DNA from 3 places in the Lysinibacillus sp. BSL11 genome. Region 2 is predicted to be linked to each of the others. Evidence: riboswitches for the same ligand, from Rfam matches in the RefSeq annotation. Region 2 holds a riboswitch; each other region holds the start of a gene.
The links. Region 2 has a riboswitch for thiamine pyrophosphate ahead of thiM (hydroxyethylthiazole kinase). Riboswitches for the same ligand answer to the same signal wherever they lie in the genome.
Positions count from the first base shown of each region.

Region 1: linked by a shared signal. The riboswitch ahead of thiC (phosphomethylpyrimidine synthase ThiC) and the one ahead of thiM (hydroxyethylthiazole kinase) in region 2 are both predicted to bind thiamine pyrophosphate.
Region 3: linked by a shared signal. The riboswitch ahead of RCJ95_RS09505 (ABC transporter substrate-binding protein) and the one ahead of thiM (hydroxyethylthiazole kinase) in region 2 are both predicted to bind thiamine pyrophosphate.

Region 1 covers NZ_JAVGCX010000019.1:65,224-73,678, forward strand. The annotation lists gene RCJ95_RS20235 (methyl-accepting chemotaxis protein) at 1-154, shown strand, start outside; gene RCJ95_RS20240 (AEC family transporter) at 266-1,195, shown strand; TPP riboswitch at 1,256-1,370, shown strand; gene thiC (phosphomethylpyrimidine synthase ThiC) at 1,511-3,289, shown strand; gene RCJ95_RS20250 (catalase) at 3,412-4,917, opposite strand; gene RCJ95_RS20255 (helix-turn-helix domain-containing protein) at 5,216-6,670, opposite strand; gene hutH (histidine ammonia-lyase) at 6,961-8,455, shown strand, end outside.
Region 2 covers NZ_JAVGCX010000010.1:70,535-78,989, forward strand. The annotation lists gene RCJ95_RS13500 (RDD family protein) at 103-729, opposite strand; gene sppA (signal peptide peptidase SppA) at 742-1,755, opposite strand; gene mbcS (acyl-CoA synthetase MbcS) at 1,942-3,525, opposite strand; TPP riboswitch at 3,716-3,813, shown strand; gene thiM (hydroxyethylthiazole kinase) at 3,898-4,665, shown strand; gene thiD (bifunctional hydroxymethylpyrimidine kinase/phosphomethylpyrimidine kinase) at 4,653-5,477, shown strand; gene thiE (thiamine phosphate synthase) at 5,467-6,111, shown strand; gene RCJ95_RS13530 (alpha/beta-type small acid-soluble spore protein) at 6,183-6,401, opposite strand; gene thiI (tRNA uracil 4-sulfurtransferase ThiI) at 6,547-7,755, opposite strand; gene RCJ95_RS13540 (cysteine desulfurase family protein) at 7,756-8,455, opposite strand, start outside.
Region 3 covers NZ_JAVGCX010000007.1:15,310-23,764, reverse strand. The annotation lists gene RCJ95_RS09525 (HesB/YadR/YfhF family protein) at 1-257, opposite strand, end outside; gene plsY (glycerol-3-phosphate 1-O-acyltransferase PlsY) at 277-879, opposite strand; gene parE (DNA topoisomerase IV subunit B) at 1,440-3,416, shown strand; gene parC (DNA topoisomerase IV subunit A) at 3,413-5,851, shown strand; TPP riboswitch at 5,960-6,070, shown strand; gene RCJ95_RS09505 (ABC transporter substrate-binding protein) at 6,225-7,220, shown strand; gene RCJ95_RS09500 (thiamine-binding protein) at 7,222-7,512, shown strand; gene RCJ95_RS09495 (ABC transporter permease) at 7,512-8,285, shown strand; gene RCJ95_RS09490 (ABC transporter ATP-binding protein) at 8,260-8,455, shown strand, end outside.

The DNA.
Region 1 (8,455 bases), on a different contig from region 2:
TATTTCAGAGCAAACAGCAGCCTCTGCGGAACAAGTAAGTGCTTCTGCAATGGATCAACAAGCAGAATTACAAAAAGTAGCAGAGTCTATTCAAAATATGAACGATATTTCAAACGAGCTACAAGAAGTTGTAAATCGATTTAAGCTTGTTTAAAAGCAAAGGCTGCCTTCAATATAGAGGCAGCCTTCTTTGATTGTGAAAGTCAGAGAAATTGACCTAGAAGGAATTCAACACTACTATTAACACTGGAAGGGGGACATTGATATGATGTATCTCGGAATGATTTTCTTTCAAATTGTTGTTCCTATTTTAGTGTTACTTGTAATAGGCGCTATCCTACAAAAGAAATTTCGCTTTAATTTAAAAGCATTGTCTCAGCTTATTACATATTGCTTTATGCCGGCAGCTGTTTTTGTAAATTTATATGAAACACATGTGGAGTTATCGGTACTGGGAGAGGTCGGATTATTTATTATACTCTTTATCGGTAGTCAAATGTTACTCAGTCATTTTATGGCAAAAGGGCTAGGTTTAGCTAGAACAGAGGCAGCTGTCTTTAAAAATAGTGTGGTGCTTATTAACTCTGGCAATTACGGTATTCCAGTTGCTCAAATGATATTTGCCACGCAACCTATTGGAGTAGCCATTCAGGTCATGCTCGTAATCTTTCAAAATATGACTACGTATACATATGGATTATACAATTTAATTTCTTCTACAAAGTCGGGTATGACAATCATCAAGGATTTCTTTAAAATGCCTATTATTCATGCGCTGATTATAGGTGCCGCTATGAACTATTTTGGTATCGGTATTCCACAGTTTATCAAAATACCAGTAGAACATGTGGCAGATGGATTTATTGCTGTGGCCTTAATTACTTTAGGTGCGCAATTATCACAACTAGAGATGAAATCAATGTTTAATAAAACCGTCTTTATCAGCTGTTTTACGCGATTAATTATTGGACCATCTGTTGCATTAGCCATTATTTATATATTGGGATTAGATGGAGTCGTCGCACAATCACTGTTTATAGCTAGTGCCTTTCCAACATCCCGTAATAGTTCTAGTCTAGCATTGGAATATGATGTAGAATCAGCAACAGCCGCGCAAGCTGTTTTATTTTCAACCATTGTAAGCTGTATAACTGTAACCATTGTGATCTATTTTGCGGAAGTATTATTTACCTAGTAAGATAAAAAATAACTTCCATCTCTTAGTATTATCTGCTACACTAGCATCAAACTAAATAGTATTAACTAGGGGAGTCTGATGAGTCAGGCTGAGAGGGAAACGCTACGAAGTTTCTTGACCCTTTGGACCTGATCTGGCTCATACCAGCGTGGGAAAGTTAAGAAGCTATTGCAGAGTATGCAATCAATAGACCTTTACATTCGTGGCCGGATCCAAATAATTATTTTGGATTCGGCCTTTATTTTTTGGATTGTTGGGGTGAGCTAGAATCGGTCCTTATATCAAAATAAATTTAAGGGAGAGAAGTAGCTCATGTCAGCAATTAGTGAAAAGAATATTACCATTATGTCTAGCTTTGAAGGAAGCAAAAAAGTATATGTGGAAGGATCACGCCCAGATATTCTAGTACCTATGCGAGAAATTGCATTAAGTCCGACAACAGGCAGTTTTGGAAATGAAGAAAATGCTCCTATTCGAGTATATGATACGAGTGGGCCCTATACAGATCCAGCCTACCAAGTAGATATTACGAAAGGTTTACCTGCCTTACGAAATGCATGGATTCAAGAGCGAGGGGATGTAGAAGCATATGAGGGACGCTCCATCAAACCGGAGGATAATGGCTTTCGTCATGTTGATGACCCGCGTATTCAAGAAAATGTCTTCCCTGAGTTGACGAGAAAGCCTTTGCGTGCTAAAAAAGGTAAAAATGTGACACAGCTTCACTATGCACGAAGGGGGATTATAACGCCTGAAATGGAGTTTGTAGCGATTCGTGAAAATATGAATCCTGAATTTGTACGTTCAGAAATTGCAGCTGGACGAGCTATAATGCCTTCTAATATTAATCACCCTGAGGCAGAGCCAATGATTATTGGGCGTAATTTTCATGTAAAGATCAATGCGAATATCGGGAATTCTGCTGTATCTTCTTCCATTGCGGAAGAAGTTGAGAAAATGACCTGGGCAACTCGATGGGGCGCAGATAATATTATGGATCTATCGACTGGTAAACATATTCATACAACTAGAGAATGGATTATTCGAAATGCTGCAGTGCCAGTGGGAACAGTGCCAATTTATCAGGCTTTAGAAAAGGTAAATGGTGTAGCAGAGGATTTAACGTGGGAGGTTTATCGTGATACTCTCATTGAACAAGCTGAGCAGGGTGTGGATTACTTCACCATTCATGCAGGTGTCCTTTTACGCTATGTACCACTAACAGCAAATCGTGTGACAGGTATTGTATCTCGAGGGGGCTCTATCATGGCACAGTGGTGTTTATATCATCATCAAGAGAATTTCCTGTATACACACTTTGAGGAAATCTGTGAAATTATGAAAGCTTATGATGTGGCTTTTTCCTTAGGTGATGGTTTACGCCCAGGCTCAATTGCAGATGCCAATGATGAGGCGCAATTTGCAGAGCTTGAAACACTAGGCGAGCTAACACAAATTGCTTGGCAGCATGATGTTCAGGTGATGGTTGAAGGACCAGGTCATGTACCAATGCATCTGATTAAAGAAAACATGGACAAGCAATTAGAGGTTTGTAAGGAAGCGCCCTTCTATACATTAGGACCACTCACAACAGATATTGCTCCAGGTTATGACCACATTACATCAGCCATTGGGGCAGCCATGATTGGTTGGTTTGGTACAGCGATGCTTTGTTATGTGACACCAAAAGAGCATCTTGGTTTACCAAATCGCGAGGACGTTCGTGTGGGCGTTATCACTTATAAAATTGCTGCACATGCTGCTGATTTAGCAAAAGGTCATCCAGGTGCACAACAACGAGACGATGCACTGTCTAAAGCCCGCTTTGAGTTCCGTTGGCGTGATCAATTTAATCTGTCCCTAGATCCAGAGCGTGCAGTGGAATATCATGATGAGACACTGCCAGCAGAGGGAGCAAAAACAGCACACTTTTGTTCTATGTGCGGGCCGAAATTCTGTAGCATGAGAATTTCACAGGACATTCGTAATTATGCGAAAGATAAGGATTTGAATACGACTGAAGCGATCCATCAAGGTATGAAGGAAAAGGCAGAGGAGTTTAAAAAAGCAGGCAGTCGAATTTACCAATAATGAAAGAAAAGGCTTATGTCAAAAAATAGACATAGGCCTTTTTTTAATCAAAAAACTCCATGTGAATAGTGGATTCACATGGAGTAAAAGTTGGATTTGGATATCAATAATAAAGTGGAATATTAAACGTTTGTTGGTTGTTTTACATATGGATTTGTAAGGTCCATACCTTCTAATGAAAGACCCATCGCTTTTGCGACACCTTCACCATACGCTGGGTCAGCTAGATAGCAGTGAAGAATGTGACGGCGTTTGATGAATTCTTTAACAGAAGCCATATCATTCGCTGTATTTTCAAATAGACGTTGTTGCTCTTCCACCGTCAATAGACGGAATAGCTTACCTGGTTGCTCAAAGTAATTATTATCGTCTTCACGGAAGTCATGAATACCTGCATGACCATCAATGCGTAATTCAGGCTCTTTATGGTCTAAATTATGCTCCCACTCGCCATAGCTATTTGGTTCATAGCTTAATGTCGAACCGAGATTGCCATCAAAGCGCATTGCTCCATCGCGGTGGAAAGTACGGAATGGACATTTTGGTGCGTTGACAGGAAGCATATAGTGATTTACACCAAGACGATAGCGTTGTGCATCCGCATATGCAAAGATACGACCTTGTAACATTTTATCTGGTGAGAAGCTGATACCAGGAACAATGTTAGAAGGTGCAAATGCAGCTTGTTCAACTTCTGCAAAGTAGTTGTCTGGATTTTTGTTTAACTCGAACTCACCTACAGGAATTAATGGGAAGTCTTTTTTATACCATACCTTTGTTAAATCAAATGGGTTGTATGGTAGCTCACGAGCTTGTTCCTCTGTCATTACCTGAATGTACATTTTCCATTTAGGGAAATCGCCTTTTTCAATTGCTTCATATAAATCACGTTGTGAAGATTCACGGTCTTGACCAATAATCTCATTCGCCTCGGCACCAGTTAAGTTCTTAATGCCTTGCTCTGTACGGAAGTGGAATTTAACCCAAACACGTTCATTATTAGCATTGATAAAGCTATACGTATGAGAACCAAATCCGTGCATATTACGATAACCAGCTGGAATACCACGGTCAGACATAACAATTGTCACTTGGTGAAGTGCTTCAGGTAATGAAGTCCAGAAATCCCAGTTAGAATTGGCATTTTTCATATTTGTACGTGGGTCACGTTTTACCACATGGTTTAAATCTGTAAAGTGTAATGGGTCGCGGAAGAAGAATACAGGCGTATTGTTCCCTACTAAATCCCAGTTTCCATCTTCTGTATAGAATTTAAGGGCGAAGCCACGAATATCTCGCTCTGCATCTGCTGCACCACGCTCACCCGCTACTGTAGAGAAACGTGCGAACATTTCAGTTTTCTTGCCGATCTCTGAGAAGATTTTCGCCTTAGTATATTGTGAAATATCATGCGTTACAGTAAAAGTACCAAATGCACCTGATCCTTTTGCGTGCATACGACGTTCTGGAATTACTTCACGATTGAAGTTTGCTAGTTTTTCAACTAACCATACATCCTGAAGTAAAAGAGGGCCACGTGGACCTGCTGACATAGAGTCATGGTTACTTACTACTGGAGCACCACCTGCTGTTGTAAAGCGACGGCTACGATCATTTGCGTTTGTCATATTGGTTTACCTCCTGAAAAAAATGTGAGTCAAACTCTTCGTCTATAACTATAACAAATATAAAATAGAATTGCTAGTACATTATAATAATTATCGTTAAAGAATTTTTATATTTAAGTATAAACTATAAATATATGCGCTAGACATACGAATTATACATAGTTTCTAGCTTTAATTTATTTTATCTGATCGCAATTTTTATAGATAATTGTTACATTAAGATCAAGATAATGACAGTGTGATAAAAATCTTTATTGAAAATGAAATCAACTAATTGAAAATTATTTTAATCAATCTTTTAATTTTTTCTATATCGGTTAGGCGTAATACCAATTTGTTGCTTAAATAATTTTATAAAATAATTTGGATCATCAAAACCGTTTAAATGAGCGATTTCGCTAATAGCAAAATCTGTTTCTAGCAGCATTTTTGTGGCGTGATGAATTCTTACTTGCTGTAAATAGCGCTTAAATGGCAAGCCTTGTTTTTTTGAGAAAATCGTACTTAAATAATTGGGGCTTATTCCAAGCTTCTGAGCGACAAAGGGAAGAGACAGTGCGCTATCTTTAAATTGTTGATCAATTACTTCTATAGCTAGTTCAACATAGTCAGCTCGTTTCTCTATTCGAGCTTCCCTTGCTAACTCAATTAATGTCTGCGTGAAAGAAATAATCCCATTGAGAATCGTATAAAATATAGGATGCTCAATAATTAAGTGAAATAGCTGACGGTAGTTTTGTTCGATAACCGCTTTTTCATGTAATTTATATTTCAGCATAAAGCGTCTAATTTGTGCTAAGACACTCGTCAGATGAATGCGTAAATCATCTTGCTCATAATATATGCCTTCATTAGAAAGCCGGTATAAAAATGTTTTAACGGCCTCTAGGTTTCCATCTTCCAAACTACTTATTAGTAATTGTTGCTCTTCTGGTGTCAGTAAGGGATCAAAGGGCTGAGTTTCATATTGTTTGCTCGCGTAAAAAATATGGCCAAAGCCCTCATAAAAACTTTGATGTAGTGCACGCTTTGTTAATGTATACATATTTTTAATGGTTGTAGGTGTTCCATCATATATCCCAATATTTAAAGAACTATTACTAATCAATCGCCATTCCTTCATAAGTGTACGTACATCCTTTTCCACAATCCTTATATCATTTGTTTGAAAAAGACATACGATTCTATTAGATAGAGGGTAGGTTTTCATATGAAAGTGAATCGGTGTTTGTTGAAGCCAATTGTAAAGCTTATTAAAGGTTTCAGTATGCTCGGGTTCAATCATTGTGAAATGTAATGTTGTCTCAATTGAACTTGATTTATTATCTAAAAATAATTGATTATAAAAGGAATCGTTTGTAGTCTCTTGAGCATCTTCTGTAATCTGTGGTGTGCGAAGAGAAATGGTTGTGAGTTTTTTCTTTAATAGCTCTAAATCAATAGGCTTCACAAAAAGATGTGCTACCTGTAAGTCAATAGCCTTCAGCGCATTTTTAAATAATGGCTCTGTTGTCATGGCTAAAATGGCACCAGAAAGCTTTTGTAAATCACGATAAAGAGCAGCTAAGCGATTATTAGGAAATAAATCGATATTTAACAGTATGGCGTCAGGTTCAAATTGTCGAATGAGTTGAGACACCTCTGAAATACTTGTACACATTTCAATCACAACATCTCCAGGGAAATATGTATGTAAAAACCATTTTATTCCTGCGAGGTCGGTTGGATCGCGATCAATTAATAACAGCTTCATACCATCAGCCTTTCTTAAAATATTCAAGTTTCATACAAAAGTACGGTTATATTAATAAAAATAACATAGTAATCTGAAAAAAGTCTTGTTTTCTCTATTAAAATTCTCTATATTCTGAAAAAGGTAGTTAGTACAATGTAAATAGAGTAATTGATCATCAGCAGAAGCCAACTTTAGTTATGAAAACGCTTAAAAAATTTGATACTGATGTTTTCAAATTACGAAAATATGAATGAAGATAATTTATTTACATAGCCATATAGGGAATAGGGGGATGTCATGTGAAGTCAATCATCGAGCTTGATGGCAATACATTAACAAGACAACAAATAGAGGAAATCGTGAAGGGGCAAGCAACAGTTGCACTTGCTACAGAGAGTTTAGAACGTATTCGTTTAAGTAGAGAGCGTATCGAAAAGCGTTTAGCTGAAGGCCAAACAATTTATGGTGTGAATACAGGGTTTGGTAAACTCAGCAATATAAAAATTGAAGAAGAAGACATTGAGCTATTGCAGCTAAATTTATTACGATCAGATGCAACAGGTGTTGGCGAACCATTCCCAACAGATGTTGTACGTGCAATGATGGTTTTACGTGCCAATGCTTTAGCCAGAGGATTTTCTGGCATTCGTGAGGAAACTGTCCAACTACTGTTGAATCTTATTAATAAAGGTGTTCATCCAATTGTTCCGTCACAAGGTTCAGTTGGCGCAAGTGGTGATTTAGCGCCTTTATCACATTTGGCATTAGTATTAGTGGGAGAAGGAAAGGCTGAGTTTAACGGAGAACTCATGAGTGGTAGTGAAGCGCTAAAGCAAGCAGGATTAACCCCTGTTAGACTTCAAGCTAAAGAGGGGCTAGCGTTAGTTAACGGTACACAAGCTATGACGGGTATAGGTGTATTAACGGTCAATGAAGCTGAACGAATTGGTCTTGCAGCGGATATGGCTGCTAGCTTAACACTGGAAGCTTTAAAGGGCATTACCTCGGCATTTGATCCAGCACTTTTAGCAGTAAGACCACATCCAGAGTTAGAATTAGTGGGCGGGCGTATTCGTAAGTGGCTTGATGGCAGTAAACGTGTGACAAAGCAGGGTGAAATTCGCATGCAGGATGCTTATTCACTACGTTGTATACCGCAAGTACATGGTGCTTCTTGGCAGTCATTTTTCTACGCACAGGACCGTGTTCAAACTGAAATGAATGCAACAACTGATAATCCAATCGTTTTAGAAAGCGGGGAGGTTTTATCGGGTGGGCATTTCCATGGACAGCCAATAGCCTTGGCAATGGACTTTTTGAAAATAGGTGTATGTGAATGGGCCAATATTTCAGAACGCCGTACAGAACGCATGGTAAATCCTCAACTTAATGAAGGGCTACCACCGTTTCTAGCAACAAACCCTGGGATTGAATGTGGGCTTATGATTGCTCAATATACAGCAGCCTCTATTGTCTCAGAAAATAAAGTTTTAGCACATCCTTCGAGTGTGGATTCTATTCCTACGTCAGGTAACCAAGAGGATCATGTAAGTATGGGAACAACTTCGGCACGTCAAGTACGTCAGATTGTTCATAATGCTGCTCGCGTTGTAGCTATCGAATTGATTTGTGCATCACAGGCTATTCATTTAGACAAGGCAGAAGAGCAATTATCTCCTACTACAAGTAAATTCTTAAAGAAGGTGCGTGAATTCTGTCCACCATTGCTAGCCGATCAACCAATTGGCGATGAAATTGAAGCATTGGCTAAATATCTACTATCAAGTAATGATTTAGTAAATG
Region 2 (8,455 bases):
ATGTACATAATATTACTAAATCAAGGGAATTAATTGCAACTATGATAGCTTACATACTTAGAAATAGATAAGACTGTCTCCTAATTTGAGACAGTCTTATGTTTATTGTTCATTCTTTTCCTCTATCTTGGCTAAGTCTATTTTTTCTTCTTGTACAGTAATTTCTACATGTTCTTCTTGTTTTGGTAAAGTAGTCGGTGTTGAAGCCTTTTCAATAAAGATTTTTTCGTGCACCACTGTTGTATCGGCAAAATAATCATGTAAACCTTGATTTTCTGGTAAAATCACTACCAAAATATACAGTGGCATAAAAATATTATTGATGATACGACCAATCCAATCACGGAATAACACATCTGACCAAGTTAGCTGATCGTGCTTTAATGAAATTACACGTAATCCAAACACCATTTTCCCTAGTGTTTGCCCAAAGAACTTGGTCATCAGCACAAAATAGCTATAGTAGAAAATTGCTGTAATAATAGAAATTGGCGCATACCAAACAGAATCAGATAAAGACCAATCCATTAAATAGAAGATAGGATTGACGAGTATTCCACCTACAGCAGAAATGATGAATCCATCTAATAAAAATGCCCAAAATCGTACCCAAAAACCAGCAGTTTTTAAAGCATAGTTTTTTTCATTTACTGATTCTCCTGAGGTATTTATATAGAACCCATTTTCCATAGAGGGTGAACCTTGCATAACAATTTCATTGTTTGTCATTGTGCTCCCCCCTTAGTATTCCCCATATAGATACATCATTTTCGGTGCGCTATAGTCCGTCATGATTTTCATTAGCATTTTTTCTTCGGCAGAGGGACCGAACATGGAGCCAATTTTCATACCTACGTATGATTGCCAGCCACCCATATCGTATGAATACTCAAATAAAGCCGCATCTTCAAGTCCATAATCTTCACGAAGAGCTGCAATGGCCGCTTCTTCATCACCAATTTCATCAATTAACCCTGCTTCAAGCGCTTTTGTACCACCAAGAATACGACCATCTGCAACCTTCTTCACTTCTGCTTCAGACATATTACGTCCTTGCTCTACAATATCTACAAATTCTTCGTACGTTTCATTAATCATATCTTGCATCATTGCACGTTCCTCAGCTGTCACTTCACGCATTGGACTTAGCATATCTTTATGCTCTCCAGATTTAAACGTCTCAAATTTGACCCCTACTTTTTCAGCAAGCTCTTGATAGTTAATAGATTGCATGATAACACCAATAGAACCTGTGATTGTATCACGATGGGCAAATATTTTATCTGCTGGTGCCGAAATATAATAACCACCTGAAGCTGCCATAGAATCCATCGATACATAAATTGGAATTTGTCGTTCTTCTTTAATTTTTAGTAGCTTTTTATAGATATCTGCAGATTCCTTTACACCACCACCTGGTGAATTAACGCTTAAAACAACACCCTGTATGGACTCATCATATAAAATATTATCCAATTGTTCTAAGAAAAATTGATGATCATAGGCAACTGGTTGCCACAATGTACTTGAGCCGATATCTTGAATCGTTCCATCTACCTTTAAATAAGCAATTCGCTTATCAAAATTTTCCCCTTCAATGACATTTTCATATACATCTAAGCTATTACCTGCCATTAAGCTATCAAAATTACCTAGGAAATCTGCTTTAAATAGCGCAAAAATGGTATTAATCCCCAACGAAAATAATAAGAGAACACCTGCCACTACTAAAGCAACCCACCTTTTTACATTCATGTCTTTCCGCCTCCTCAACACGTAATACGTATGACTTGCCAATTTGTTTCATTTTTTTGCAATAATTAAACACAAAAAGCTTTAAGCTATGTATTTCCTCATATTACCTTACCTAAAAAAAATAAAAAAATCAAAGTCCATACCTTTGATGAACTTTGATTTTCGACATTATTTCCTAGGAAATGATTATAATTGGAGGTGTTTGACTTCATGTTGTCGTAATTCGACACGTCTAATTTTCCCAGAAGATGTTTTCGGTAGCTCCTCTACAAATTCAATAGCACGTGGATATTTATAAGGAGCGGTTAATGATTTCACATGACTTTGGAGTGTTTGAATAAGCGCTTCATCACCTTTTTCACCATTGCGCAGAACAATAAATGCCTTGACAATATTTCCCCTTACTTTATCAGGGCTCGCAATAACAGCAGCCTCTTTTACGGTTGGATGTTTCATTAAAGCATCCTCTACTTCAAAAGGGCCAATTGTATAGCCTGAGGATATAATAACATCGTCTCCTCTACCATCAAACCAAAAGTAGCCATCTTCATCTTTATAGGCACGATCTCCTGTAATATACCAATCCCCTCGAAATTGTAAATTTGTACGTTCAGGATCATTTAAATATTTTTTAAAGAGGGCTGGTGTTTCACGATGAACAGCAATATCACCAACTTCTCCGATTGTAACGGGTTTGCCCACATCATTAATAATTTCAACAGTGTTGCCAGGAGTAGGTTTTCCCATAGAGCCAACTCTTGCTTCCATCCCTACCATTGTGCCTACTAATAATGTATTTTCCGTTTGTCCATAGCCATCTCGCACTTGTAATTTAAATGTTTCCAAGAATACTCTAATGACCTCACTATTTAATGGCTCACCAGCTGATACAGCTTGGCGAATTGCACTTAAATCATACTCATGTAAATTATCAAGCGCTGCCATAAAACGATATTCAGTTGGTGTACAGCATAGTACATTGATTTTGAATCTCTGAAGCAATGCTAAATAAGAAGATGCTTCAAATTTACCTTTGTAGACAAATGCAGTAGCACCACTGCCTAAAGTAGCCAGAAACGGACTCCATATCCATTTTTGCCAGCCTGGTGCTGCAGTCGCCCAAACAATATCATTTTCTTGTACACCCAACCAATGTGGTGCTGTTGTTCGTAAATGAGCATAGCCCCAACTATGAGTATGCACTGCTGCTTTTGGATTTCCTGTTGTTCCACTTGTATAGGCTAAAAATGCATTGTCTGTGCTTTTTGTTGGGATAGGATTTATGTAGGTTGTAGATTGATTATACATTTTTTCAAGTATGTTCTGCCAAGGTTTATGTGCATTCCCTATGACAAATTGTTGGATGTCTTGTAAATTCCCCACTTTATCGAACTGTTCAATATAGGGTTCAAATGCAATAACCGCTTTAGCATTTGCATGACGAATTCGATACTCAATATCCTTTGTTCTTAACATTTCAGAACTTGGAATAATAGTTAAACCTGCTTTTAATGCAGCAATATACACAATATATGCTTCCACTGAACGGGGTACCATCACTAAAATGACATCACCTTTCTTTAAACCTTGCTTGGTGAATACATGTGCTGCTTGATTCGCTTTTTCCAATAAATGTGCATATGTAATACATTGGATGTCTTGGTTTTCTTCATAAATGATTAAAGCATTTTTGGTTGCATCCTGAGCATATTTTTCAATTTCCTCTACTATGTTATACCATTCTGGTGCAACTAAATCTTGTCTTTTCATGGCAATTGCCCCCTTTTGTTATGACACATTATAAAACTCTTTTTTCAGCATTTTCAATGGTTTGTGTTTAATTTCGGTAAAGTCATGACAACTATCATACTCTCCTATATGGCATCGGTCACATTTTATCTATAGGAAAACTTGCTATTGAATACAAATGAAAAGTATGGTACATTTTGGTCAACTAAAAGCAAGATTGCAGGGGGACTCGCAAGAGTTGAGAAGGTAAAACCTGACCCTTTGAACCTGTTAGTTAATACTGACGTAGGGAGCAATAAACATCTTTTTTCAGATGAAAGGCTCTTTTCGTGCATTTTTACACAAAAAGAGCCTTTTTTGCATGCTTACGTCCATCCCTAAAGGAGGACTACAATGATTTTTCAAACAATTCGTCAACAACAACCACTTATACATTGTATTACCAATTATGTAGTGGCAAATTTTCAAGCAAATGGTTTATTAGCGATAGGTGCTTCACCAGTAATGGCCGATGACTGCCAAGAGGTAGAGGAGATGGTAGCCATTGCTCAAGCATTATTAATTAATATTGGAACACTTAATAATCGCACAAAAAGTGCCATGTTATTAGCAGGTGAAAATGCCAATATACTTGATATTCCTGTTGTTTTAGATCCTGTCGGAGTTGGAGCCACAACTTACCGTAAGGAAACCGTAAAATATTTACTTGAAAACATACAATTTGCCGTTATTCGCTGTAATCTCGGCGAGCTAGCAGCAATAGCTGGTGTAAATTGGCAACAAAAAGGTGTCGATAGTGGTCATGGCACTATCGCTATGGAAGCAGAAGCCGTATCATTGGCTCAACGCTATCAATGCATTGTTATTGTCACAGGAGAACGCGATTTTATAACTGATGGCAAGCATAGTCAATGGATCGCTGGTGGTCATCCACAAATGACGGAAGTAACGGGTACAGGTTGTTTACTTAGTGCAATTTGTGGCGCAGCCTATAGTGTAAGCCATAACCCTTACCAACAATTAATAGAAACACTTACTTACTATAAAAAAGCAGGTGTACTGGCATCAGCATTTACTGCAGACATTGGTGATTTTCAAATAGCCTTACTCAATGCTATACATCGCTTATCAAAGGATGGTGTAGCTTCATGCATATTGTAACAACAATCGCTGGCTCAGATAGTGGTGGTGGCGCGGGTATACAGGCTGATTTAAAAACATTTCAGGAATTAGAAGTGTTTGGTACTTCTGTGATTACTGCTTTAACTGCTCAAAATACTTTGGGTGTAACAGGTGTTTGCCCAATTGACGTTTCCTTTATAAAAAAACAATTCGAGGCCTTGGTAGAAGATTTTCCAATCGCTGCGATTAAAACAGGAATGCTTTATTCCTCAGATATTATCAAAGCAATTGCACACACGATCAGTGAGCTAAACATTCCACTGATTGTTGATCCGGTGATGATTGCAAAAGGTGGGGAAAGCCTATTACAGCAAGAAGCTATCGATGCCTTATGCTCAACTTTACTACCACTTGCTACGGTTGTTACGCCTAATATACCTGAGGCAGAGACACTTACTGGGAAAGCTATACATCATTTTGAAGATATGAAAGAAGTAGCTCAAAGCTTGTTACAGCTAGGTGTACAATGTGTCATCATTAAAGGTGGTCATTTAGCAGATCCACTTTATGCCATTGATTATGTATTTTTTAAAAATGGACGTTCTTTTTCGATGCAGTCTCCTCGAATCCAAACAAAAAATACGCATGGTACTGGATGTACATTTTCCGCAGCACTTACTGCTTTTCTTGGACAAGGATTCACTCTGGAAAATGCCATTATAGAAGCTAAAAAATTTATCCAATTAGCTATTATGTATAATTTATCGATTGGAAATGGTCATGGACCCACTAATCATTTTGCTTATCAACAGCATAAGGAAGCCTGTGAGGTGATTATTCATGAAACGTGAGGATTTGCAGCTTTATTTTATTATGGGTACGAGCAATGTTCCTCCTCAAGAACAACCACTCTATATCCTAGAAAAAGCCTTGCAAGCAGGCATTACAATGTTTCAATTTCGCGAAAAAGGTCCTCATGCGTTAACTGGACTTGCCTATGAACAATTTGCACGCCAATGTCAAAAACTATGTCATCAATATAATGTGCCCTTCATCATTAATGACGATGTTGATCTAGCGATACGACTCGGCGCTGATGGTGTTCATATCGGACAAGATGATTTACCTGTAAGTGTAGCACGTAAAAGAGTTGGGAAAATGATTCTTGGTGTATCTGTCCATTGCGAGGAAGAATTGCAAATAGCTATTAACCATCAAGCTGATTATGTTGGTATCGGTCCAATCTTTCCAACATCCTCTAAAAGCGATGCACAACCACCATGTGGCACAACTTTTTTACAGGAGGCTCATTCACTGCATCCTGAATTACCAATTGTAGCAATCGGTGGAATAAATTTCACAAATGCACATTCTGTATTTCAAACGGGGGTTGATGGTGTTGCTGTTATTTCAGCTATCTGTCAAAGCAAAGATGTTGATCATACAGTAGCTACATTTAGATCTCTAACTCGTATAAATAAATGATCAAATAAACAAACTAAAACCAGTGCCTTTTACGGTCACTGGTTTTAAGTTTATAAATGCTTAATCAGCATTTATTGGTTGTTGTTTGGCATACCTTTTAATTGAGATTCTGCCATTTGTACAAGACGTTTAGTGATTTCACCACCAACGGAACCGTTGGCACGAGCTGAAGCTTCAGCTCCTAATTGAACACCAAATTCTTGTGCAATTTCGTATTTCATTTGATCTAGTGCTTGTTGTACACCAGGTACTGCAAGCTGGTTTGAACTGCGGTTGTTGTTTGAAGCCATGTTTCTCACCTCCTTGTGAATATAGAATGTGCGATATTAGATTTTTAATACAAAAAAATTAGAGGTAAATTGTACCTCTATTGGAATAACAATATCCATACAAAAAAGCCGTCTCAAAATGGGCTTTGAGACAGCTTTTGAATCCTTATAGTAGATCTGCAAATTTATCTTGTTGTTCTTCTTTCTTAGGGAAAATATAGACCTCGCGATTCTTCACTGCTCGCTCGATTAATTCATCAAAGTCAGAGAAGCTTTCATAATGCTCAACCTTTTCAAGCTTCGGTTTTGTTTTTGGACTTGCTGGTGTAAAAATCGTGCAGCAATCTTCAAATGGCTGAATAGATGTTTCGTATGTGCCGATTTTTTCTGCAATATCAATAATTTCTAATTTATCTGTTGAAATCAGCGGACGAAGAATAGGTGTATTTGTTACTGCGTTTATTGCTGTTAAACTTTCAAGCGTTTGACTCGCTACTTGCCCCAGACTTTCACCCGTTACAATAGCAAGTGCACCAATTTCCTCACGCACCTGATCAGCAACCTTCAACATCATTCGGCGTGTTGTAGTCATCGATACGTTAGAAGGTACTTTTTCTTTAATAAGAACTTGTATTTCAGTAAAAGGAATGACATGTAAACGAATACTAGCACCAAATTTTGTTAATTCATTGGCAAGCACTTTAACTTTTTCCAATGAATTTTGGCTTGTATAAGGTGGACTAAAGAAGTGAATTGCCTCTAATCGCACACCACGCTTCATCATTAAATAACCTGCAACAGGGCTATCAATACCGCCAGATAGCATTAATAAAGACTTGCCATTTGATCCTACAGGCATTCCACCTGCACCAGGAATGACTTGTGCCATCATATAAGTTGCATCATGGCGAACTTCTACACGCAGCTCAATATCAGGCTGCTTCACTTTAACGGATAAATTTTGAAATTGTGGTAAAACATAGCCCCCGATCTCACGTTGGATGGCATGAGATTCTAAAGGAAATGTTTTATCAGTACGTTTTACCTCTACTTTAAATGTATGTGGCTCGTCTTTAAATGTCTCCATAATCGTGATAGCAAGCTTTTTCATACTGTCCATATCTTTTTCGCATGCAGCAACAGGGCTAAATGATTGAATACCAAAAATTTTAGGTAAACCTGTAATTAGCATTTGCATTTGTGCTTCGTCTTCTATGGCAATAAACATACGGTCGCGTTCTGTGCGAATATGCAGTTGACCTAAATCTGCAAAGGCATGACGAATATTTTCACGTAAGCGGCGGATAAAATCCATTTTGTTGCGACCTTTTGTAGAAAGCTCACCATATCTAATTAAAATTTCTTTCCAAATCATTTACTTATTTTCTCCTTTGAGTTCCAACATTACTTCTGCTAGTACTTGTTTAAAGTTTTCTATATCTTCTATTGTGTTATGTGCGCCAAAGCTAAGGCGAATCACACCTTTTTTATAATGCTCATCAAGGTGAAGCGCCTCGACTACATGACTTGTTTTCGTTTGCTTGGAAGAACATGCACTTGATGTCGACACAATGACACCACGTTTTTGCATAGCATTAATAATGACTTCCCCTTTTAAATCTCGAACACTAAATGACACAATATGCGCAGCTCCCTGTGGGGTTGATAAAACATGGACTGCTTCGCCGAAACTTTCTAGCTGAGTGCGGATTTCATCTTGCCATTGACGGTATTTATTTGTGCGTTCGTTCATTGTTTCAACAGCAAGTCGAGCCGCTTTCGCTAAAGCAACAGCTTGCGGAACTGCTACAGTACCACTACGCATACCAAATTCCTGACCTCCACCAAGAGCCAATGGCTGCCATCTTATGGGTTTACGGAATGCTAACACTCCTGAGCCTTTAAAGCCATGTATTTTATGGCCAGAGATAGAAATACAGTCAGGTCCTTCTTCTTTAAAGGATATTGCTAATTTCCCAAAGCTTTGCACAGCATCAACATGAAAGGCAGCACGACTCATTTCATGAATCATTTTTGCAGCTTCCTTTATAGGCTGAATTGCACCCATTTCATTA
Region 3 (8,455 bases), on a different contig from region 2:
CTTGTATCAACATCAACATGTAAATTGTGATCGTTAAAGAACCAAAGATCTTTCTCATCAATATAATAGATAACACCATCAATTTCTGTCTGCACACCTATGGCAATAGGTTCCTCACGTGTCATGCCTAGTGAAAAGCCTTCATGAAACGGACTTGAGCCACCATAACGTGCATAAAAACGGATTGTATCACCAGGTTCAACTTCCATTTCATGTTTGAACCATTGTAGGGCTTCATCTGTCAATGCAATATTCATTTCAAATGCTCCTCTCTTCCTACAGCCATTTTACCTTTGGTTCGGTGCCGTTTTTAATACGAGCAATATTGGCACGGTGACGATAAATAATAAAGGTAAATAAAAAGGCTACCAAGATGCCTAATGCAAAGTCACCTGTTATAAAATAATAAACGATTGCATAGATAAGCGCTACTAAAGCGGCTATCATTGATGTTAAGCTGACGATTTTTGTGATTTTTAATGTCACAATAAAGGTAATAAATAGTAGGACAAAGAGTGGCCAAGAATAGCCTAATAATACACCCGCTGACGTTGCCACAGCTTTCCCACCACGGAAGTTGGCGAAGATTGGGAACATATGACCGATTACGGCGACAAGCCCCAGTAATAAAGGGTGGAGTGTAGTATCAGAGAAAACGGGAAGTGTCACGAGTAAGACAGCGGCAGTCCCTTTTAAGACATCCATTATCGTAACAATAATACCAGCCTTTTTCCCTAATGTTCTAAAAGTATTGGTTGCACCAAGATTACCGCTCCCGTGTTCACGAATATCGGTATTATAAAAAATTTTGCCTATCCATAATCCAGAAGGTATAGAGCCGATTAGATAAGCACATAAAATAATAAGTCCATTGATCATAGTTGGACTCCTTTCATTCATAGTCCATCACTTGGTACTAATAGTTTGTAACAAGTATTTTACACTTTTTCTTGCTAATCTACAATGTTAGAAGGAGATTTCATCCGAAGTCTTGAATCAATACAAAAGAGAATCTATTAGCGAGGACTTGGCTTTTAGACATAAATTTGTAGGAAGCGCTAAAACCTTTATAAAAATATAGGCAAAATGGCAATTTTGTCAATCGCTCATTCCTTTGGTAGAATAGAAGTCTAACTTTATCCTGTTTAATCGCAAGGCACGAGGTAGTGTGCTTCTATTTGCAAGCATCACAACTATATTTTGCAACTTAGTAGGCTTCAATGCGTCAAATGATGATGGAAGCTAGAAGCAGTCTGTCTTGCTCAAATACCAATTTTAAGCAACTGTTGAAGATGTTTACTATTGATAAAAATAATCAAAACTGTGAGCAAATTTTAAAATTTTATTGGACCTGTCGCTAGCTATTGACAGGAAATGCTATTATTATTAGGATGAGAACATAAATAGAACATGTGTTTGTTTTTTGGAGGGGAATTTTTTTGACGAATAAACAGTCACCTAGCGTCTATAATGATGACGCTATACAAGTATTAGAAGGATTAGAAGCGGTACGCAAACGACCTGGCATGTATATCGGTTCGACGGATGGCCGTGGACTTCATCACCTTGTGTATGAAATCGTAGATAATGCGGTAGATGAAGCACTGGCTGGCTTTGGATCTCATATTATTGTCACAATTCATAAAGATCAAAGTATGAGTGTGCGCGACTTTGGACGTGGGATGCCAACCGGTATGCATAAAATGGGCAAACCGACACCAGAAATTATTTTTACTGTGTTACACGCTGGTGGCAAATTTGGTCAAGGTGGCTATAAAACAAGTGGAGGTTTACATGGTGTTGGTTCTTCCGTTGTGAATGCGCTCTCAACATTTTTAGAGGTGACAATTCATCGCGATGGTAAAAAGTATCGTCAACGCTTTGAGCATGGAGGACAGCCTGTCACAACACTTGAAAATATTGGGCAGACCAAGCAGACAGGAACGCTTGTTCATTTCCTACCAGATGAAACAATTTTCTCTGTCACAAAATTCAATTATGATACGTTAGCAGAACGATTACGCGAATCAGCCTTTTTATTAAAGGGCTTAAAAATTGAATTAATTGATGAGCGCGAGGAGGGCAAGAGCGATGTGTTCTTTTATGAGAATGGCATCGAGGCTTTCGTTGCGTATTTGAATGAGGAAAAAGATGTCCTTCATCCAGTAAAATATGTAGAAGGCGTACAGGATGAAATCGAAGTAGAGTTCGCTTTCCAGTATAACGATGGTTATTCAGAAACGATTTTATCATTCGTTAATAATGTCCGTACACGTGATGGTGGTACACATGAAACGGGTGCAAAGGCAGCATTGACACGTGTCTTTAATGAATATGCAAGAAAAATTGGCTTGTTAAAGGACAAGGATAAAAACCTTGAGGGGACAGATATTCGTGAGGGCTTAGCAGCGATCGTGTCTGTTCGTATTCCAGAGCATTTACTGCAATTTGAAGGACAAACAAAGGGCAAGCTTGGGACAAGTGAGGCTCGTTCTGCTGTGGATAGCGTAGTGTCTGAGCAAATTTTGTATGTGCTAGAGGAAAATGCAGAGTTATCAGCTTCTCTTGTTCGTAAAGCGATTCGAGCGCAGCAAGTGCGTGAAGCAGCTCGTAAAGCGCGTGAGGATGCACGAAATGGCAAGAAAAACAAAAAGGGTAGTACGATTCTATCTGGAAAATTAACGCCAGCTCAGTCACGTAATGCAGCAAAAAATGAGCTGTATTTAGTCGAGGGTGATTCTGCGGGTGGCTCTGCTAAACAAGGTCGTGACCGTACATTCCAAGCGATTCTGCCATTGCGCGGGAAAGTAATCAACACAGAAAAAGCCAAACTACAAGATATTATGAAAAACGAAGAAATTTCGACGATTATCCATGCGATTGGAGCAGGTGTTGGTACGGATTTTGCGGTGGAGGATTCTGCCTACGATAAAGTAGTCATCATGACCGATGCGGATACGGACGGGGCACATATTCAAGTCTTGCTATTAACATTCTTCTACCGTTATATGCGTCCACTTATTGAGTCTGGGAAGGTCTATATCGCACTACCGCCGCTTTATAAAGTCTCAAAAGGTACTGGAAAAAAAGAAATCATTGAATATGCTTGGACAGAAAGCGATTTACAAAAGGCCATCAAAAAGGTTGGCAAGGGTTACATATTACAGCGCTATAAAGGTCTTGGCGAGATGAATGCAGACCAACTATGGGACACAACGATGAACCCTGAAACACGGACATTGATTCGTGTCACAATCGAGGATGGTGCACGTGCGGAGAGACGTGTCACGACGTTAATGGGCGATAAGGTAGAACCACGTCGTAAATGGATCGAAGCCAATGTAGACTTCGGTATGGAGGATGATTCTAACATTCTAGAGAATGAATTCATCCAACAAGAGGAGGACCAAGCATGAGTAGTACAGAAAAGTTCCAAGATTTACCGTTAGAAGAAGTGATGGGTGACCGTTTTGGTCGCTATAGTAAATATATTATTCAAGACCGCGCGTTGCCTGATGCACGTGACGGTCTTAAACCAGTACAGCGCCGTATTCTATATGCGATGTTTACGGAGGGCAACACACATGATAAACCGTTCCGTAAATCCGCAAAAACAGTGGGTAACGTAATTGGTAACTATCATCCGCACGGCGATAGCTCTGTGTATGAAGCGATGGTACGGATGAGTCAGGACTGGAAGGCACGTCATATGCTCATTGAGATGCACGGGAACAATGGGTCAGTCGATGGCGATCCTCCAGCTGCGATGCGTTATACAGAGGCAAGACTATCTGCTATTGCTGCTGAAATGCTACGAGATATTGGCAAGAAAACGGTCGAGTTTGTACCAAACTTTGATGATCAGGATATGGAGCCAACTGTTTTACCAGCACGTTTTCCTAACCTTTTAGTCAACGGCTCTACAGGGATTTCCGCTGGCTATGCGACAGATATTCCGCCACATGCCTTAGATGAAGTACTGGATGCTGTGTTGATGCGCTTAGACAAGCCTAATGTTACTGTAGATGAATTGATGACAGTGATGAAAGGGCCTGATTTCCCAACGGGTGGCATCATTCAAGGTGTTGATGGCATTAAAAAGGCATACGAAACAGGTCGTGGTAAAATCATCGTCCGTGCACAAGCAGTTGTTGAACCAATCAAGGGTGGTAAAGAGCAAATTGTTATCACTGAGTTACCATATGATGTAAATAAAGCGAATCTTGTAAAAAAAATTGATGAGCAACGTGTAGATAAACGACTAGAAGGCATTGCGGAAATTCGTGATGAATCAGACCGTACAGGCTTACGAGTGGTAATTGAGCTGAAAAAGGATGTACCAGGACAAGGAATTTTACAGTACTTGTTTAAAACAACGGATTTACAGGTAGCTTATAATTTTAATATGATTGCCATTCATAATCGTCGTCCAACGATGATGACATTGCCATTATTGCTAGATGCGTATATTGCCCATCAAAAAGAAGTGGTAACAAACCGCTCCATTTATGATTTGCAAAAGGCAAAGGACCGTTCTCATATTGTAGATGGATTAATTAAAGCTCTTTCGATTTTAGATGAAGTCATTGCGACAATTCGTTCTTCTAATGATAAGAAGGATGCAAAGCTTAATTTACAAGAGAAGTTTGATTTTACAGAAGTACAGGCAGAGGCCATTGTAAGCCTGCAATTATACCGTTTAACGAATACGGATATTACAGAGCTTCGTCAGGAACAGGACGAGTTAGATAAGTTAATTGCGAAGCTAGAGGGGATTCTACAAAGTGAGGCTAAGCTTGTGCGTGTTATTAAACAAGAGCTGCTTGATATTAAGAAACGCTTTACAGAGCCTCGCCGCTCGAAGATTGAGCAAGAAATTGAAGAAATTAAAATTACATTGGATGTCCTTGTGCCAAGTGAGGAGGTTGTCGTAACAGTAACGAAGGATGGTTATATTAAACGCACATCCACACGTTCTCATGCCGCTTCAAATGGGCAAGATTTTGCCATGAAGGATTCAGATTATTTATTGTATGAAGCAAACTTAAATACACAGCACCATCTATTGCTGTTCACAAATCGAGGCAATTATATTTATCAGCCTGTTCATGAGCTGCCTGATATACGTTGGAAGGATCTCGGTCAGCATATTTCAAGTATTGTCCCAACAGGGGAAGATGAATCGATTATTGCGGTTTATGGCTTCGAAACATTTGAACAGCCAAATACGTATGTCTTCACAGCCACAAAAGATGGTCAAATTAAGCGCTCACCACTCGTAGACTATGCAGTGACACGTTATTCAAAGCCTATTAAAACGATGAACGTCAAGGCTGGTGATGCGATGATCTATGCATCGTTTGTAACAGATGACGTGGAGCTGATGCTCACAACGGATACAGCCTATGCAATTCGTTTCCCAATGGAGGAACTACCTGTGACAGGTGTGAAAACAGGCGGTGTGAAAGGGATCACACTAAAAGATGGAGAAGCCTTAGTTGGCGTCAATGTATTACAGCCTGATGTTACCCAATATGTAGTGATTGTGACACAGCGTGGGGCCGTGAAGAAAATGAATGTCGCTGAAGTTGAAGTAGCAGGTCGTGCAAAACGTGGACTAAAAGTATTAACAGAGTTAAAAGCAAACCCTCACCGAATTGTGGCAGTTGTTCAAGCAACAGACGGGGAGCAGGTTGTGATTGAAACTGAAAAAGGTGTTCAAGAGGTGATTGACGTGCAAGCATTGTCTCGTGCGGATCGCCATTCCAACGGTTCATTTAAAGTGGATATTGCAACAGATGGGGCAATCTCTCATGTTGTCACAGCCAAAAAAGAACAGAAACCAAGCTAAAAGAATGCCCAGTCTCTTAGGAGTGCTGGGCTTTAAGCTCATTTCAAAAATAGCACCTTGTCATTTAAGTGAAACTATGGGTATAATAATCATCGAAAAGTTCATAGCGAAAGAATGTAGGGGGGCTAGTAATTGCTAGCTGAGATTGTGTCCGATAGACGCTGACCCTTTGAACCTGATTTGGCTCGTACCAGCGTAGGGAACATCTATTCAAAAAAGCAAAGTTTTGAAGATTGATTGCAATACGTCTGGGAGGAATCCTAGGCGTTTTTTTATGTTTTCAAGCAACAGCTTGCCAACATTGTATACGCTTTCTTCTGGTGACAACATTCATTCATGAACACTTTCATATTACAAACTGGGAGGCTTTCACATGAAGAAATGGTTATTTATTCTAATGGTAGCACTATTAACATTAGCAGGCTGTAGTGACAAGGAGGATAAGCAGGCTGCTGACAAGCTGAAAAAGGTGTCTGTGGTACTGGATTGGACGCCGAATACAAATCATACAGGACTATATGTTGCAAAAAAACTCGGTTATTTTGAGGAACAGGGCTTAGATGTTGATATTATTATGCCTGGTGAGGCGGGTGCAGATCAGCTTGTTGCTTCTGGAAAGGCGGATTTTGGCGTGAGCTATCAGGAAGGCATAACACAGGCACGAGTACAGGATGTGCCGCTGGTCTCAATCGCAGCAATTATACAGCATAATACATCTGGCTTTGCTTCTATTGCTTCAAAGGGCATTACATCGCCAAAGGATTTTGAAGGTAAAACCTATGGTGGTTGGGGTGCGCCATTAGAGCAAGCCGTCTTACAATCACTAATGCAAAAAGAAAAGGCAGATATTAATAAGCTAGATATTGTCAATGCAGGGGATTTAGATTTCTTCACAATGATGGAAAAAGACATTGATTTTGCTTGGATTTATTATGCATGGACTGGTATTGAGGCTGAGCTGCGTGGGGAAAAGATTAATATGCTATATCTTACAGATTATAGTGATCAATTAGATTATTATACGCCCGTTTTAGCTACAAATGAAAAAATGATACAGGACAACCCCGATGTAGTCAAAGCCTTTGTGGCAGCGGCAGCGAAGGGCTATGAATACGCAATTGAAAACCCAAGTGAAGCGGCGGATATTTTAATCGAAGCGGCCCCTGATTTAGATAAAGCGTTAGTGCATAAAAGTCAGGAATGGCTGGCTGATAAATACCAGGATGATGCCAAGCAATGGGGAGAGCAAAAGCTTTCTGTGTGGGAAAATTATGCGAAATGGATGTCTAGCAATCAAGTACTAGAGGGCGAATTTGATGCGAAAAAAGCCTTTACTAATGAGTTCTTACCTAAAAAGGAGGCCAAATAAGATGGCAAATTCATTAATCAGTGTACAAATCATTCCGAAGACAGAGAAATATGAAGATGTGATACCGTATGTAGATGCAGCAATTGCGGTGATCGATGCTTCTGGGGTGAAATATGAGGTTCATCCATTGGAAACAACGATGGAGGGTGAGCTTTCAACATTGCTCCAAATCATTGAAAAAATGAATGAGAAGATGATCGAGCTTGGTGCCATCAATGTCATTACACAAGTGAAAATTTTATATCAGCCAACGGGTATTACGATGGATACATTAACGGAGAAATATCAGTAATGAAACGTGCATTACACAAGGGAAGGACGATAATTTTTATCGCCTTCCTCTTATTCATATGGGAACTAATCGTGCGGTTCGCTGAAGTTCCTCATTGGTTATTACCCGCACCCAGTAGTATTTTGTCGGAGTCCATCCGTTCGTATCAAACCTTTCTACCACATGCATTTGCTACGGTACAGCTAGCTCTACTAGGTTTGGCCATTGGCATCGCTTGTGGGCTAACGGTGGCAGTAGTGTTGCATCGATTTAATTTTATTCGAGAACTGTTTTATCCAATTCTTATTATGTCGCAGAATGTTCCTATTCTAGTCTTGGCACCGCTACTTATTATTTGGTTTGGCTTTGGCTTATTACCGAAGCTTATCATTATCTGTCTTGTGTGCTTTTTCCCGATTGTCATTGCAGCGATGGATGGATTTAGACAAACAGCTCTAGCATTAAAGCATTATTTTGCCATGGTTGGTGCTACAAAGGCACAAACCTTTTGGAAGCTGGAATGGCCTTATGCCTATCCTGCGATTTTTTCAGGCATTAAAATTGCGGCTACATATAGTGTGATGGGGGCTGTGATTGCGGAGTGGCTTGGTGCAAAAAAGGGTATTGGTGTTTACATGACCCTAGCCCAGTCCTCCTTCCGTACAGATCGCGTATTTGTGGCAATTTTTGCGATTGTTCTCTTGAGCTTACTATTGTTTAGCGGTATTCGTTTAATTGAAAAATTTATGGTGAAGGGAAGAGGCTATCATGCTCAGCATTCAAAACATCGCTAAATCCTTCGATGCACTAAAAGTACTTGATCAACTTTCTTTTGACGTAAAGGATGGCGAGTTTGTGGCCATTGTTGGTCCTTCAGGCAGTGGTAAGAGCACACTTTTTCAATTAATTGGTGGTGTTTCGCCAATTGATCAAGGAGCCATTTTACTAAATGGAGAGGATATCC